DNA from 3 places in the Agrobacterium bohemicum genome. Region 3 is predicted to be linked to each of the others. Evidence: riboswitches for the same ligand, from Rfam matches in the RefSeq annotation. Region 3 holds a riboswitch; each other region holds the start of a gene.
The links. Region 3 has a riboswitch for thiamine pyrophosphate ahead of ATO67_RS08330 (hydroxyethylthiazole kinase). Riboswitches for the same ligand answer to the same signal wherever they lie in the genome.

Region 1 (4,557 bases), on a different contig from region 3:
CGCGCTTGGCGATGGTTGGGTACAGCGGATAGCAGGCCGCTGGCGTCAGCACGATATCGGTAATCTTCTGGTCTTTCGTCCAGTCCGTGCCTTCGTCCATGCTTTTGATAAGGCTGACATGATCCAGCTCGCAGCCGCAGAAGGAGTGGACGGTGCCTGCCAGTTGCGGGAAGCTTTTCATGTAGCCGCTTTTTTCAAAATAGGCACGGTTGATGCCGGGCGGGAAGCGGATAACTTCGGCTTTATCTGCGCCGCCGACCGTTCCGATCAGGCGCTCAAAACCGGCAATCACGTCTTCGAACTGGCCGCTACGACCATAGAGGCCATCGACGCCGGTATCGATCAGCAGGCCTTTGTCAAACAGGCGATCGAGAAAAGATGTTTGCATGTCCATGATCTTATCCCGAAAGGCTGGTGTCCTGCTTCTGGACGAGCAGGAGATTGGCGGAGTTGCTGAGAATTCTGTCGTTGGAGATCATCAGTTGCGCCGAATGCGCATCACGCAGGTGACGACCGAGGCTATAAGGCGTACCGTTTTTGTAGCCCATGATGCCGCAGATCAGCATGGCGTGATTGATGATCTCGATAATGGTTTCCGACGAGCAAATCTTGACGTTGTTCATGGCGATGGCAAACCCCATCGACATCAGCTTGTCGGGATCGGATTTGGTGGCCTCATAGGCTTTGAGACCAGCAATGACGTTCGATTTGACGGTCTGAAGCTTGCTCGACACTTCTGCCAGACGAATGGCACCTGGTGGCGTGACGCCGGGCGATTTGCGCGCCGCTGCACGAACGAAGGCTTGTGCACGCAAAACCGCGTCAGAGGCAATTCCATACCAGACGCCGCTCCACAAAAGATGGGATGTCGCCAGCATGGATTGCGCTGCAATTTCGGCGAAAGGCTTGGAGAAAATCTGCTCGGAAGGTGCGCTTCCCTTGAACAGGAAGCCATCGGAACAGGTTCCGCGCATGCCGAGCGTGTCCCAAATATGGGTCCGTTCGAGCGTGTACTGGTCCTTCAGGAAAACGGTCATGACCTGATCGCTGGGTGCCGCTGCGTCATTGGCACGCGAGGTAATCAGAATGGCATCGGCATGCGTGCCATAGGAAATTACGGTGGCGTCTTTTTCCAAGGTGCAGTCGGGACCGTTAACTTCGATGGCACAGATGGAATTGCGCATGTTTCCGCCGATACCGCCTTCGGTGGTGGCAGACGCCAAAAGCAATTGTTCTGATGCCACGCGGCGCATGAAGGCAACATGCCATTCACTGTCTTCGCCATGTTCCACAAGGCTGGAGGCCTTGATGTGGTGCATCGCGAAGATCATCGCCGTTGCGGAACAGGATTGGCCGAGAATGCAGCAGATATCGGCAATTTGCGCGATGCTTGCACTTTCACCGCCCAGATGAACAGGTACTTGAATGCCTAAAAGCCGTTCCGAACGAAGCGCATCAACGGCTTCTATTGGAAAACGTGCGGCGGTATCGACATCGTCGGCATGCCGTGCGGCGATCGACGCGACACGGGAGGCGCGCGCCGAGAGCGTCGCATCAGGCGGGGCGACGGAGACGTTCATCACGCGGCCTCTTTGCCATCAAGAATGGTTTTGACCGTGTCTTCGATGGCCTTGATGCTGGCGAAAGACTTCCGGTTGAGCATGCTATCGGGAAATTCGATGTCGAATGCATCTTCTATGCCAAGCATCAGTTGCACGGATGCAAAAGAAGAAAGTCCAGCTGCGTAAAGGTCAGCCTCATCTTCGATGGTATCGACGGGCACCGGGAGTTGGCCGAATTTCGACAGTATTTCACGAATAGTTGAATTCATTCTGAGTAGTCTCCCTTCACAGCGCGTCATCATAACGCATTCTTGGAGTTACGCTCCAAAAAATAACATTCGAATAAATGGATGGGTTAACTTAGTGTAACTTTCTGTTTTTCGACAACCATCCACAGATGACTTGACAAATTTCTGCGTCGGGTTTCTGATTGCGGCATTCACCAGGGGAGTCCCGGCAAGGGGCTGAGATACTGCTAGCGCGCGCAGTGACCCGTTGAACCTGATCCAGTTCATACTGGCGTAGGGACGGTGCAAACGCGGGAACAGCAGTTCGGCTTTGCCGAAATGCGTCGTTATTCGTTCACGTGGTTTTTCGTCTTCATGCTCGAACTGGGTCTCCACTGTTTTTGCTTTGGAGCCTCACGATGAACATTGCCACTAAAAATCCTACCCCTGTCGTTACCACCGGCCCGCTACCCGCTTCGACCAAGGTCTACAAGCCGGGTATCATCCACCCTCACATCCGCGTACCCATGCGCGAAATCGCCGTGCATCCCACGGCGGGCGAACCACCGGTTACAGTCTACGATTCCTCCGGTCCCTACACCGATCCATCCCACACAGTCAGCATCGACGGTGGCTTGCCACGTGTGCGTCATGACTGGGTTGTTGCGCGTGGCGATGTCGAAGCTTACGCGGGCCGCCATGTTAAACCTGAAGACAACGGCTTTGCCACCGGCGAGCGTTTGACGCCGGAGTTTTCCCTCCGCCACCAGCCCTTGAAGGCCAAGGACGGCAAAGCTGTCACGCAGCTTGCCTATGCGCGGGCGGGTATCATCACGCCTGAGATGGAATTTATTGCCATTCGCGAGAATATTGGACGCGAAGCAGCCAAGGAAACGTTGGCCCGCGATGGTGAGAGCTTTGGCGCACATATTCCCGATCTCGTAACGGCTGAATTCGTGCGTCAGGAAGTGGCGGCGGGCAGGGCGATTATCCCTGCCAACATCAACCACCCTGAAGCGGAGCCGATGATCATTGGACGTAACTTCCTCGTCAAGATCAATGCCAATATCGGTAACTCGGCCGTCACGTCTTCCATGGCGGATGAGGTCGACAAGATGGTCTGGGCCATCCGCTGGGGTGGCGATACCGTTATGGACCTCTCCACCGGCCGCAACATTCACAACATTCGCGAATGGATCATCCGCAATTCGCCGGTGCCGATTGGAACCGTGCCGCTCTATCAAGCGCTGGAAAAGGTGAACGGTATTGCGGAAGACCTGAACTGGGAGGTTTTCCGCGATACGCTGATCGAGCAGGCTGAGCAGGGTGTCGATTACTTCACCATCCATGCTGGCGTGCGGCTTCATTACATCCCGCTCACCGTCAACCGTGTCACCGGCATCGTGTCGCGCGGGGGTTCAATCATGGCCAAGTGGTGTCTGCATCACCACAAGGAATCATTCCTCTACGAGCATTTCGAAGAGATTTGCGACATCTGCCGCGCTTATGATGTGTCGTTTTCGCTGGGTGATGGGCTGCGGCCCGGCTCTATCGCCGATGCAAACGATGCGGCACAATTTGCCGAGCTCGAAACGCTGGGCGAGTTGACGCAGATCGCCTGGGCTAAAGATTGTCAGGTCATGATCGAAGGCCCCGGCCATGTGCCGATGCACAAGATCAAGGAAAACATGGACAAGCAGCTCAAGGTCTGTGGCGAAGCGCCCTTCTACACGCTTGGGCCTCTGACAACCGATATTGCGCCGGGCTATGACCACATCACCTCCGGCATCGGTGCGGCGATGATCGGCTGGTTTGGTACCGCGATGCTTTGTTATGTCACACCGAAGGAGCATCTGGGTCTGCCGGATCGTAATGACGTGAAGGTCGGTGTTATCACCTACAAAATTGCCGCCCACGCTGCCGATCTTGCCAAGGGGCATCCGGCGGCGCAGATCCGCGATAATGCGCTGTCGCGCGCCCGCTTCGAATTCCGCTGGGAAGACCAGTTCAACCTGTCGCTCGACCCGGAAACGGCACGGTCGTTCCATGACGAGACCTTACCGAAGGAGGCGCATAAGGTCGCGCATTTCTGCTCCATGTGCGGGCCGAAATTCTGCTCCATGCGCATTTCGCACGACATCCGCGCCGAGGCACAGAAGGAAGGTCTGGAGGTTATGGCGCAGAAATTCCAGCAGGGCGGCGATCTCTATATGCCGTTGGAAAAGCCGGTCGCGGGGGAATGAGATGCGCATTCTCGTCAAAGGGGCAGGCGTTGCCGGTCTGACGGCTGCTCTGGAACTTGTCCGCCATGGGATGGAGGTCGCGGTTTGCGATCTTGCCAACCAACCGGGGCGCGGTGCGTCCTGGTATGCGGGCGGCATGCTGGCGCCTTGGTGCGAGCGCGAAAGCGCCGAGGAAGCCGTGCTGACGCTTGGCCAATCAGCGCTCGACTGGTGGGATGAGGCGACGCCGGGGCTGGTCAAACGCAACGGCACGCTGGTTGTGGCCCCTGCGCGGGACAAGGCGGAACTGTCGCGGTTTGCTTCTCGCACGACCGGTTATCGATGGGTTGATGAGGACGAGATTGCTACGCTGGAGCCCGATCTCGCGGGGCGTTTCCGTAAGGGGCTGTTTTTCGAAGGCGAGGGGCATCTCGATCCACGCTTGGCTCTCTTGGCACTTTATGAACGCGTTGTCTTGATGGGTACCGGCTTCCATTTCGGCGGTGACGCGCCAGATGGAACCACATTCGATCACGTCGTCGATTG
Region 2 (4,557 bases), on a different contig from region 3:
GGTGGGTGATTTCGACTCCTCCGACACAGCCCTGAGAGAGCGCTGGCCGGATGTCGAGCAGCAACCGTTCCCGGCTGCCAAAGGTGTGACGGATGGTGAGATTGCCGTATCGGAAGCGTTGTCACGCGGCGCAACGCGGCTGACACTGGTGGGCGCGCTGGCGGGCGAGCGTTCGGATCATGCGCTGTTTCATCTGCTCTACGCGGTGTCACTGGCCGAGCGCGGTTTCGAGGTGGTGCTGACATCGGGTGATGAGGAGGCCTATCCGCTGATGGAAGGCACATCCGAACTCGATCTTCCCTCGGGATCACTGTTCTCAGTTGCCGGTTTTACGGCGCTGGAAGGGCTCGATATCGACAATGCCCGCTATCCGCTCGCCAATTTCGCGCTTGCTTTCGGCTCGTCGCGCACTATTTCCAACGTGGCGGAAGGGCCGTTGCGCCTTCGCCTTCAAAGCGGCAAAGCCATAGTGCTTGCCCGTCCTTATGATTTGACCGGAGCCTGAACCCTTGGCACCCCCTATTCTAAAACTCGACGACATCATGCTGACCTTCGGCGTTACACCGCTGCTCAATGGTGCAAACCTGCAAGTGGAGCCGGGGGATCGCATCTGCCTTGTCGGCCGCAACGGCTCCGGTAAATCGACGCTGATGAAGATCGCCGCCGGTCTGGTCGAGGCGCAATCGGGGGAGATTTTTCGGCATCCTTCGGCCACCATTCGGTATCTTGATCAGGCACCGGATTTTGCAGGTTACGAGACGGTTCAGGCCTATGCCGAAGCGGGTCTGGGACCGGGAGATGACGCTTACCGCGTAACCTATCTGCTTGAACATCTGGGGCTGACTGGGCAGGAGCATCCGTCGAGCCTTTCGGGCGGTGAGGCACGTCGCGCCGCACTCGTTCGCGTGATGGCACCGGAACCCGATATTCTGATGCTGGACGAGCCGACCAACCATCTCGACCTGCCGACAATCGAATGGCTGGAAGGTGAATTGCAGCAGACGCGCAGCGCGCTCGTCTTGATTTCGCATGACCGTCGCTTTCTGGAGAAAGTGTCCAATTCCACCGTCTGGCTGGATCGCGGCCAGGCGCGCCGCCTCAGTCGTGGTTTTGGCCATTTCGAAGAGTGGCGCGATAAGGTTCTGGAAGAGGAAGAGCTGGAACAGCACAAACTCGGCAAGGCCATCGAGCGTGAAGAGCACTGGATGCGCTATGGCGTGACCGCGCGCCGCAAGCGCAACATGCGCCGCGTGGGCGAACTTCAGGCGATGCGCGCCGACTACCGCGGCCATAAGGGGCCGACGGGTTCCGTGCAGGCGACGGCGGCTGAGGGCCGTGAGTCCGGCAAACTCGTCATCGAAGCGGATCAGATTACCAAGGCTTATGGGGAGCGTACCATCGTTGCACCGTTTTCGCTGCGTGTTCATCGCGGCGATTGCATCGGCTTCGTTGGGCCGAACGGTGCCGGCAAGACGACGCTTTTGAAGATGCTGACCGGGCAGCTCGAGCCTGACACGGGGAAGGTCAAGCTCGGTACCAATCTGGAAGTTGCGACGCTGGACCAGAAGCGTGAGGATTTGAACCCGAACGATACGCTGGCGCATTACCTGACCGACGGGCGCGGTGAAAACCTTCTGGTCAATGGCGAGTTGAAACACGTAACCGGATACATGAAGGACTTTCTGTTCCAGCCGGAGCAGGCCCGCACACCGATCCGCAATCTGTCCGGTGGGGAGCGCGCGCGCCTGATGCTGGCGCGCATTCTGGCCCGCCCGACGAACCTTCTGATCCTCGATGAGCCGACCAATGATCTCGATATTGAAACGCTCGATCTGTTGCAGGAGATCGTCTCCGGCTTTTCCGGCACTGTCATTCTCGTCAGCCATGACCGTGACTTTCTGGACCGGACCGTCACCTCCACCATTGCACCCGTAAACCCGGATGCACCGGATGGCCGATGGATCGAATATGCTGGTGGTTATTCGGATATGATGGCGCAGCGCAAAGGTGCCTCGGACGAAAAGAAAAGAGCTGAAAAGCAGGAAAAGGCAAAATCTGTTTCGAATGCAGGCGCCGAACCCGCTAAAGCCAAAGGCAAGATGTCCTTCAAGCAGAAATTCGCGCTCGAAAATCTGCCCAGGGAGATGGAAAAGACCCAGTTGGAGATCGCCCAGCGAGAAGAGCGCATGGCTGATCCCAATTTGTTTGCCAAGAACCCGACCGTTTTCAATACGCTGGCAAATGAGATGTCGAAGCTGCGCGAAAAGCTTGAGACCATGGAAGAAGAGTGGCTGGAGCTGGAAATGTTGCGGGAGCAACTGGAAAACTAAAGGCCGGTGGTGTCAACGCCATCTTGCCAATTCACTGATCACCGATTACACATTTGCCTAGATCTAACGGGGTGCTTTGTCCTATCCGGGACAAGGCTGAGAGGTTTGGCCAACCCGAAGAACCTGATCCGGTTAACACCGGCGGAGGGATTAGACGGCTTCCATTCAGACGCCTGTTCCCCGTTGCCCATTTCGAGGAGGTGCTCTTGATGTATCGTCGTTTTTTCCTGCATTCGCTTGTCGCTGCGTCCGTTTTGCTGCCCGCTATTGCCGTGGCGCAAGATAAAAAGACGCTGACGGTCTATACCTACGAAAGCTTCGTTTCCGAATGGGGTCCAGGTCCCAAGGTGAAGGCTGCTTTTGAAGAAACGTGCAACTGCACCGTCAATTTCGTGGGCGTTGCCGATGGTGTTGCGCTGTTGAACCGGCTGAAACTGGAAGGCCCCGGCTCCAAGGCGGATGTCGTCGTCGGCCTTGATACCAATCTCATCGCGGAAGCCAAGCAGACCGGTATTTTCGAGGTATCTGGTGTCGATCCGTCCGCAGCCAAGGTGCCGGGTGACTTCAAGGATGACGTCTTCGTGCCCTATGATTATGGCCACTTCGCCGTCGTCTACGACACGCAGACGCTGAAAAATCCACCGAAAAGCCTCAAGGAACTGGTCGAGGGCGATCCATCGCAGAAAATTGCGATCCAGGACCCGCGCACATCGACGCCGGGCCTCGGACTGTTGCTGTGGGTGAAATCCGTCTATGGCGACACGGCACCGGAAGCCTGGGCTAAACTCAAGAACCGCGTGCCGACCGTCACTCCCGGCTGGTCGGAATCCTACGGCCTGTTCACCAAGGGCGAAGTGCCGATGGTGCTATCCTACACCACGTCGCCTGCCTATCATATGGTTGCGGAAAAGACGGATCGCTATCAGGCGGCCAGTTTCGAGGAGGGTCATTATATCCAGATCGAAGTGGCCGGTATCTTGAAGAATGCGCCTGAAAAGGAACTGGCAAAGCAGTTTCTCGCTTTCATGCTGACCACAGGTTTTCAGGATGCCATTCCGGAAAACAACTGGATGATGCCGGTAGCCGCAACCTCTGCGCCGCTGCCGGACGCTTTCTCCAAGCTGGTCCAGCCTACGAAGACATTCCTGATGGACCCGGAAGTGGTGGCGAAAAACCGCAAGGCATGGATCGACGAATGGCTTACGGCCATGAGCGTGAAGTAATCATCCGCCATGATACAGCGTCGCGACAGTCGCAGGTTCATCTATAGCGGAGCGGTGGCATTTGCTGCGGTTCTGCTGTTCATGGGCCTTGCTGTTGCGGCCTTGCTGTCTTTCGATGCCGGGGCGTCATCGGCCGCATTGTTCGATACCTACACGTTGCGCATTCTAAGGTTTACGCTCTGGCAAGCATCCCTATCCACGATGATTTCCCTCGTTCTCGGGCTGCCGGTGGCGCTAGCTCTCGCCCGCCAGCGGGATTTTCCCGGCCGTATCTGGATCGTCAGGCTGATGGCGGTGCCGATGGGTCTGCCCGTTATCGTAGGCGCGCTCGGTATCATCGCAATATGGGGCAGGCAGGGCGTTCTCAACACTGCCCTGTTGACTTTGGGGGCAGACCAGCCCTTCAGCATCTATGGTCTTTCTGGCATCCTCATTGCCCATGTCTTTTTCAATCTTCCATTGGCCGTGCGCTTTTTTCTAGCGGGCCTCGAACGCGTGCCGGATGAATATTGGCGCATGAGTGCAAGCCTTGGTCTTGGACCCGTCTCAACTTTTCGCTTCATCGAATGGCCAGCAATTGCGAAACTCGTTCCGGGTATGGCGGGGCTTATCTTCATGCTGTGCGCGACGAGTTTTACCCTCGTTCTGCTGCTGGGCGGCGGACCGTCCGCAACGACAATCGAAGTGGCGATTTATCAGGCCCTGCGTTTCGATTTTGACCCGCCCCGCGCCATTGCGCTGTCGTTGATGCAGATCGGTATAACGGGCGTTCTGCTGGCTTTATTGGCACTTTTGCCCTCTGCTGATGCGGAGGTTCAGACGCATGGTCGCGCGGTGCGCCGGTTCGATGGAATGAATGTTTCAGCTCGGATATGGGATGGGACTATTATTCTCTTGGCGCTTCTGCTGGTCGGATTGCCTCTGGTTGCGATGGCATCATCCGGCCTTTCCGCGGATATAGTCCGGCTTTTAAGCGAGCGCTCGTTCTGGAAGGCGTTTGGAAC
Region 3 (4,557 bases):
AGATAACCGCTGGCACCGCCACTCGCTTTTTGGCGACTGATCGTCATGTCCATCATCGTTCCCTTGTTATTTTTCAAACAAGACTATTGCAACGATCATCGAATTTTCGCAGTTTGATGCGTGGATAATTCGAAGATCGCAAATTTATTGCAATTTTCTACGGCAGATGGAAATGATTCTATGTCATCTTTAGACGCGACTGACCGCCACATCATCAGGGCGTTACGCCTCAATGCCCGCATCAGCAACGCGAAGCTCGCAGCGGAGGTTGGCTTGTCGCCATCTGCGTGCTTGCGACGGGTCGATATTCTGGAGCGGGAAGGTGTCATTCGCGGCTACACGGCGCTGACGGGAAGTGCCGCTGGCGGCGACGTTATTTCCGTGATCATCCAGATTACACTTGATCGCCAGACGGAAGATTTTCTCAACCGTTTCGAAAGCGCGGTGCGGAGGTATCCGGAAATTCGCGAATGCTATCTGATGACTGGCGGCTCCGACTACTTTCTGCGTGTCGAGCTGGAAAGCGCTGGCGATTTCGAGCGGGTACACAAGGATATCCTCTCAAAGCTCCCCGGCGTTTCGCGCATTCACTCCAGCTTTGCCATCCGCAACGCGCTGGCAAGTCCGAAACCGAGAGGCTGATGGTCAGGCGTTCCACCAGCGGTAAAAATGGTGAACAGGCCCATGGCCGTGGCCGACATGCAATTCTCGCCCTGCGGCTAGTGCGCCCTGCAGATAATCCTTTGCCAGTCCTATCGCATCCACCATGGGATATCCGAGCGCCAGATTTGCGGTGATGGCAGCCGCCAAGGTGCAGCCGGTGCCATGGTCGTTGCGGGTTTCGATGCGGGGCATGGAAAATTCGTGCAGCCCATCCCTATCCAGCAAAAGATCGACACTTTCCGACCCGCCACTATGCCCCCCTTTAATGAGTACTGCCTGAACGCCAGTCTTGAGGATCGCTTCCGCCTGACGCACAACGTCTTGGGGCTTTGTCGCTATGGGGTGGCCACTGAGAAGCGCTGCTTCCGGCAGATTCGGGGTCGCCAGCATGGCCAAAGGCAGCAAAGCGGTGCGTAGGGTTTCGATGGCTTCTTCCTGCAGCAGGCGGTCGCCGGATGTCGCGACCATAACCGGGTCCAGCACCACAGGTTTGTTCGTGATGCGAAGATGTTCGGCAATCGTCTCGATGGTTTCGATGCGCGAAACCATGCCAATCTTGACGGCGCCGATGGCGAGATCAGGAAAAACGGCCTCCATCTGTGCGGCAATCATTGCTATGGAAATATCCTCGACGGCCGACACGCCACGGGTGTTCTGGGCTGTGATGGCGGTGATGACGCTGGCGCCATAAACGCCGAGTGCCGAAAATGTCTTCAGGTCGGCTTGAATGCCTGCGCCGCCTCCGCTGTCGGAACCGGCAATCGTCAGAGCGATGGACGTCATTCGTGCACTCCCAGAGCGACGTTTACCTGACGGCGGAAATTGCCGGTTGCGGCAGCAATATCTATAGCACGAAATAGGCTCGAAATAACCGCGACGCCATCTGCGCCAGCGTCGACCAACGGGGCAACCCTATCGAGGGTAATGCCTGCGATAGCACCGACCGGCATTTCAGGGCGGGCGTGTCTGAGGTAGCTGCGCAATTCCCGAAATCCATCCAGCCCCACCGGCGCGTCGGGGTTTACTTTGGAAACCGTCTCGAAAACACCACCGATGCAGGCATAGTCTGCCGGTGCTTTAGCCGCACGCTCCGCATCTGCCGTGTTTTTGACGGTGAGGCCAATAATTGCATTTTCGCCCAGCAAGCGCCGCGCCGTCTCGGCATCCATGTCGTCCGCGCCAAGATGGACGCCGTCTGCACCTGAAGCGAGTGCAACATCGACACGGTCATTGATGACAAGCGGAACGCCCGTTGCCTTCAAGGCGTCGACAATGAGTTTCGCCTGCTCGATCATCTGCCGGGTCGAGGCATGCTTGTCCCGGTACTGGATGATCGTCGCGCCGTGGCGTGCTGCGACAGTCGCAAGCTCCTGCAAAGGCGCGATATTGGCCAGCGATGCGTCTACCAGAGCGTTCAGCCTGTAATCAATTTTCATGGTGAGCAATCCTTGCGAGGGAAAGAATGTCGCTGGGCTCTATGGCGTAGAGCGTATCCAGAAATGCTGCCTCGAATGATCCGGGGCCGCGTGCGTGGATCGCCGCCAACTCTGCCGATACACCCGTCACGGTCAGCGCTGCCGCTGCTGCCAGTATAGCGTCGGACTCCACTGCCATGAAGGCGGCAATAATTCCGCCGGACAGGCAGCCGGTGCCGGTAACCTTTGCCATCCATGGATGGCCGTTGCTGATCTTGGCCTTCGTATGGGTGTTCTGAAGCAGGTCTTCTGGTCCTGTCTGGATGCGTAACGCTGTGCCGACATCACCGATGATCGCTATTTCGGCAAGATTGCCGCGCACGATGGTGGGCCGCAACGCAATCAGTTCATGGGCAAAATCCAGCCGCGACGGTGAGTAGTCGCAATGCACGGGATCAACGATCCATGGTTTGCCATGGGCATTGGCAATTTCGACTGCCATCCGAATGACCTTGCGGCGCGCCGCGTCCAGTGTGCCGAGATTGATCGTCAGGGCGTCGACCGTTGAGACGAAGCTTTCGATTTCTTCTTCCGAGGAGGTCATCGAAGGAATACCGCCAATGGCGGTAATGCCATCAGCGGTGAACTTTTGAACGACCGTGTTCATCAGGCAATGAACCCTTGGTCGCCGTTGCCGCAACCGCGCAAGAAGGTCTGCTGCGGTTTGTGCTGTTGGAAAACTCGACATGGGTCATTGAACTCCAGATACAATCACGGAGACCCAGGTTCAGCGCGGAAAAGAAAAGCATGCCGTTGGCGACTGTTCCGTTCCTACGCCGGCATGACCCGGATCAGGTTCAAGGGTCCGGCTCAGCGCCATCTCAGCATCGTTAAGATGCTCCCCTCGGAATGTCTGGAAAGTGTCGTTTTTTGAGTGTGCTGTCAATGACATTCAGGAAGACGCAAGGCTGATAAGCCGCGTCTTCCTGAATGTGATCAGGCGATCTGAACGAGTACTTTTTCGCGTACCGACTTCAGCGCCGCATCCGCCAGCTTCAGCGCAATCAAGCCATCCTGGGCGGAAGGCGAAGGTGCGACGTCATTTTCTATGGCGTCGATGAACGCAGTGATTTCCGCTGCGTATGCTGCCGTATACCGCGTCATAAAGAAGTCGTGCAGCGGTGGGCGGGTGTAGCCATCCTTGGTCGCGACTTCGATGGACACCGGGCGCTGATTTTCTGCGGCAACCGAGCCAAGCGAGCCGTGAACTTCGATACGCTGATCATAACCATAGGTGGCGCGGCGCGAGTTTGAAATGATTGCCTGGCGTCCGCTTTCAGTCGTTAGAATAATGCTGGCGCTATCGTAATCGCCGAGTTCACCGATCTTGGGATCGACCAGAACGGAACCCGTGGCGAAAACGCTGACGATCTCTTCACTCAGCAGATAGCGGGCGATGTCGAAATCGTGGATCGTCATGTCACGGAAGATGCCGCCGGATACCTTAATGTACTCCGGTGGCGGCGCACCCGGATCGCGGCTGGTGATCGTCACCATCTCAACCTTGCCGATTTGACCGTCATCGATGGCCTTGCGAACTGCGCGGAAATGCGGATCGAACCGGCGGTTGAAGCCGAGCATGATCTTCGCACCGGTTTCCTTAACGACATCTATGCAGGACTGCGCGCGTGCGACATCAAGATCGATCGGTTTTTCGCAAAAGATCGCCTTACCTGCGCGCGCGAAACGCTCGATCAGATCGGCGTGGGTATTGGTTGGCGTGCAGATGATGACGGCATCGATATCTGCGTTTTCCAGCACGGCATCAATGGTGCTGATATTGGCGCCTGTTTCATCCGCAATTGCCTGCGCAGCATCGGCAAACGCATCGACAACGGCAACCAGTTTGGCGCGTTTGTCAGATGCAATCGCCTTGGCGTGTACTTTTCCGATGCGCCCGGCGCCCAGCAAAGCCAATCTCGTAACCATCGTTTCCTCCCGATATGGTGGTTCCGGTCCGTAGAACATCGATGCGAACATCGGACCTTTTTGGAATATACGTTCCATCTTGCTAGAGCGCCATTTCACGGCTGTCAAGCCGTGGCGCAAGACGCGGATATTTAGAAACAAGCGCGTTCATTTCGCATCTTTAGCCGCTGTAAATCCTGCCCACCCCTTCGGCTGGCGAGGCATCGAACTCATCACGATGTCTGCGGCATGCCCGGGATGCGGTTCACCTCAACCATTTGGCGGATGGTGCGGTCAGCGACCTTTTCGGCGCGTGCCTTCGATGCCGCTGCATCCTCTGGAAACGTGTAGGTCATATAGGACAGCGACGTTTCGAGGTCGTTGTTGTTGTGGCCGAGGATGGCGGCGAAATAGCTGTTCTTGGTGACGCTGGATGGTGCGAAATTGCGGAAGGCGATTTCCGCATAGAGATGGCGCAGGCCATAGGGCTTCGGTGGTTCTTCCTTCGGCC

Region 1: another riboswitch for thiamine pyrophosphate. It lies ahead of thiC (phosphomethylpyrimidine synthase ThiC); the one in region 3 lies ahead of ATO67_RS08330 (hydroxyethylthiazole kinase).
Region 2: another riboswitch for thiamine pyrophosphate. It lies ahead of thiB (thiamine ABC transporter substrate binding subunit); the one in region 3 lies ahead of ATO67_RS08330 (hydroxyethylthiazole kinase).

What each region holds. Positions count from the first base shown of each region.
Region 1 covers NZ_KQ961025.1:63,821-68,377, reverse strand. Annotated here, with positions in the region: gene ATO67_RS06045 (amino acid--[acyl-carrier-protein] ligase) at 1-394, opposite strand, end outside; gene ATO67_RS06040 (acyl-CoA dehydrogenase family protein) at 399-1,580, opposite strand; gene ATO67_RS06035 (acyl carrier protein) at 1,580-1,831, opposite strand; TPP riboswitch at 1,997-2,108, shown strand; gene thiC (phosphomethylpyrimidine synthase ThiC) at 2,209-4,032, shown strand; gene thiO (glycine oxidase ThiO) at 4,034-4,557, shown strand, end outside.
Region 2 covers NZ_KQ961025.1:185,812-190,368, reverse strand. Annotated here, with positions in the region: gene ATO67_RS06565 (thiamine diphosphokinase) at 1-505, shown strand, start outside; gene ATO67_RS06560 (ABC-F family ATP-binding cassette domain-containing protein) at 510-2,330, shown strand; TPP riboswitch at 2,388-2,497, shown strand; gene thiB (thiamine ABC transporter substrate binding subunit) at 2,540-3,553, shown strand; gene thiP (thiamine/thiamine pyrophosphate ABC transporter permease ThiP) at 3,563-4,557, shown strand, end outside.
Region 3 covers NZ_KQ961026.1:193,519-198,075, reverse strand. Annotated here, with positions in the region: gene alr (alanine racemase) at 1-53, opposite strand, end outside; gene ATO67_RS08345 (Lrp/AsnC family transcriptional regulator) at 181-642, shown strand; gene thiD (bifunctional hydroxymethylpyrimidine kinase/phosphomethylpyrimidine kinase) at 646-1,446, opposite strand; gene thiE (thiamine phosphate synthase) at 1,443-2,099, opposite strand; gene ATO67_RS08330 (hydroxyethylthiazole kinase) at 2,089-2,826, opposite strand; TPP riboswitch at 2,890-2,993, opposite strand; gene iolG (inositol 2-dehydrogenase) at 3,075-4,067, opposite strand; gene telA (telomere resolvase TelA) at 4,280-4,557, opposite strand, start outside.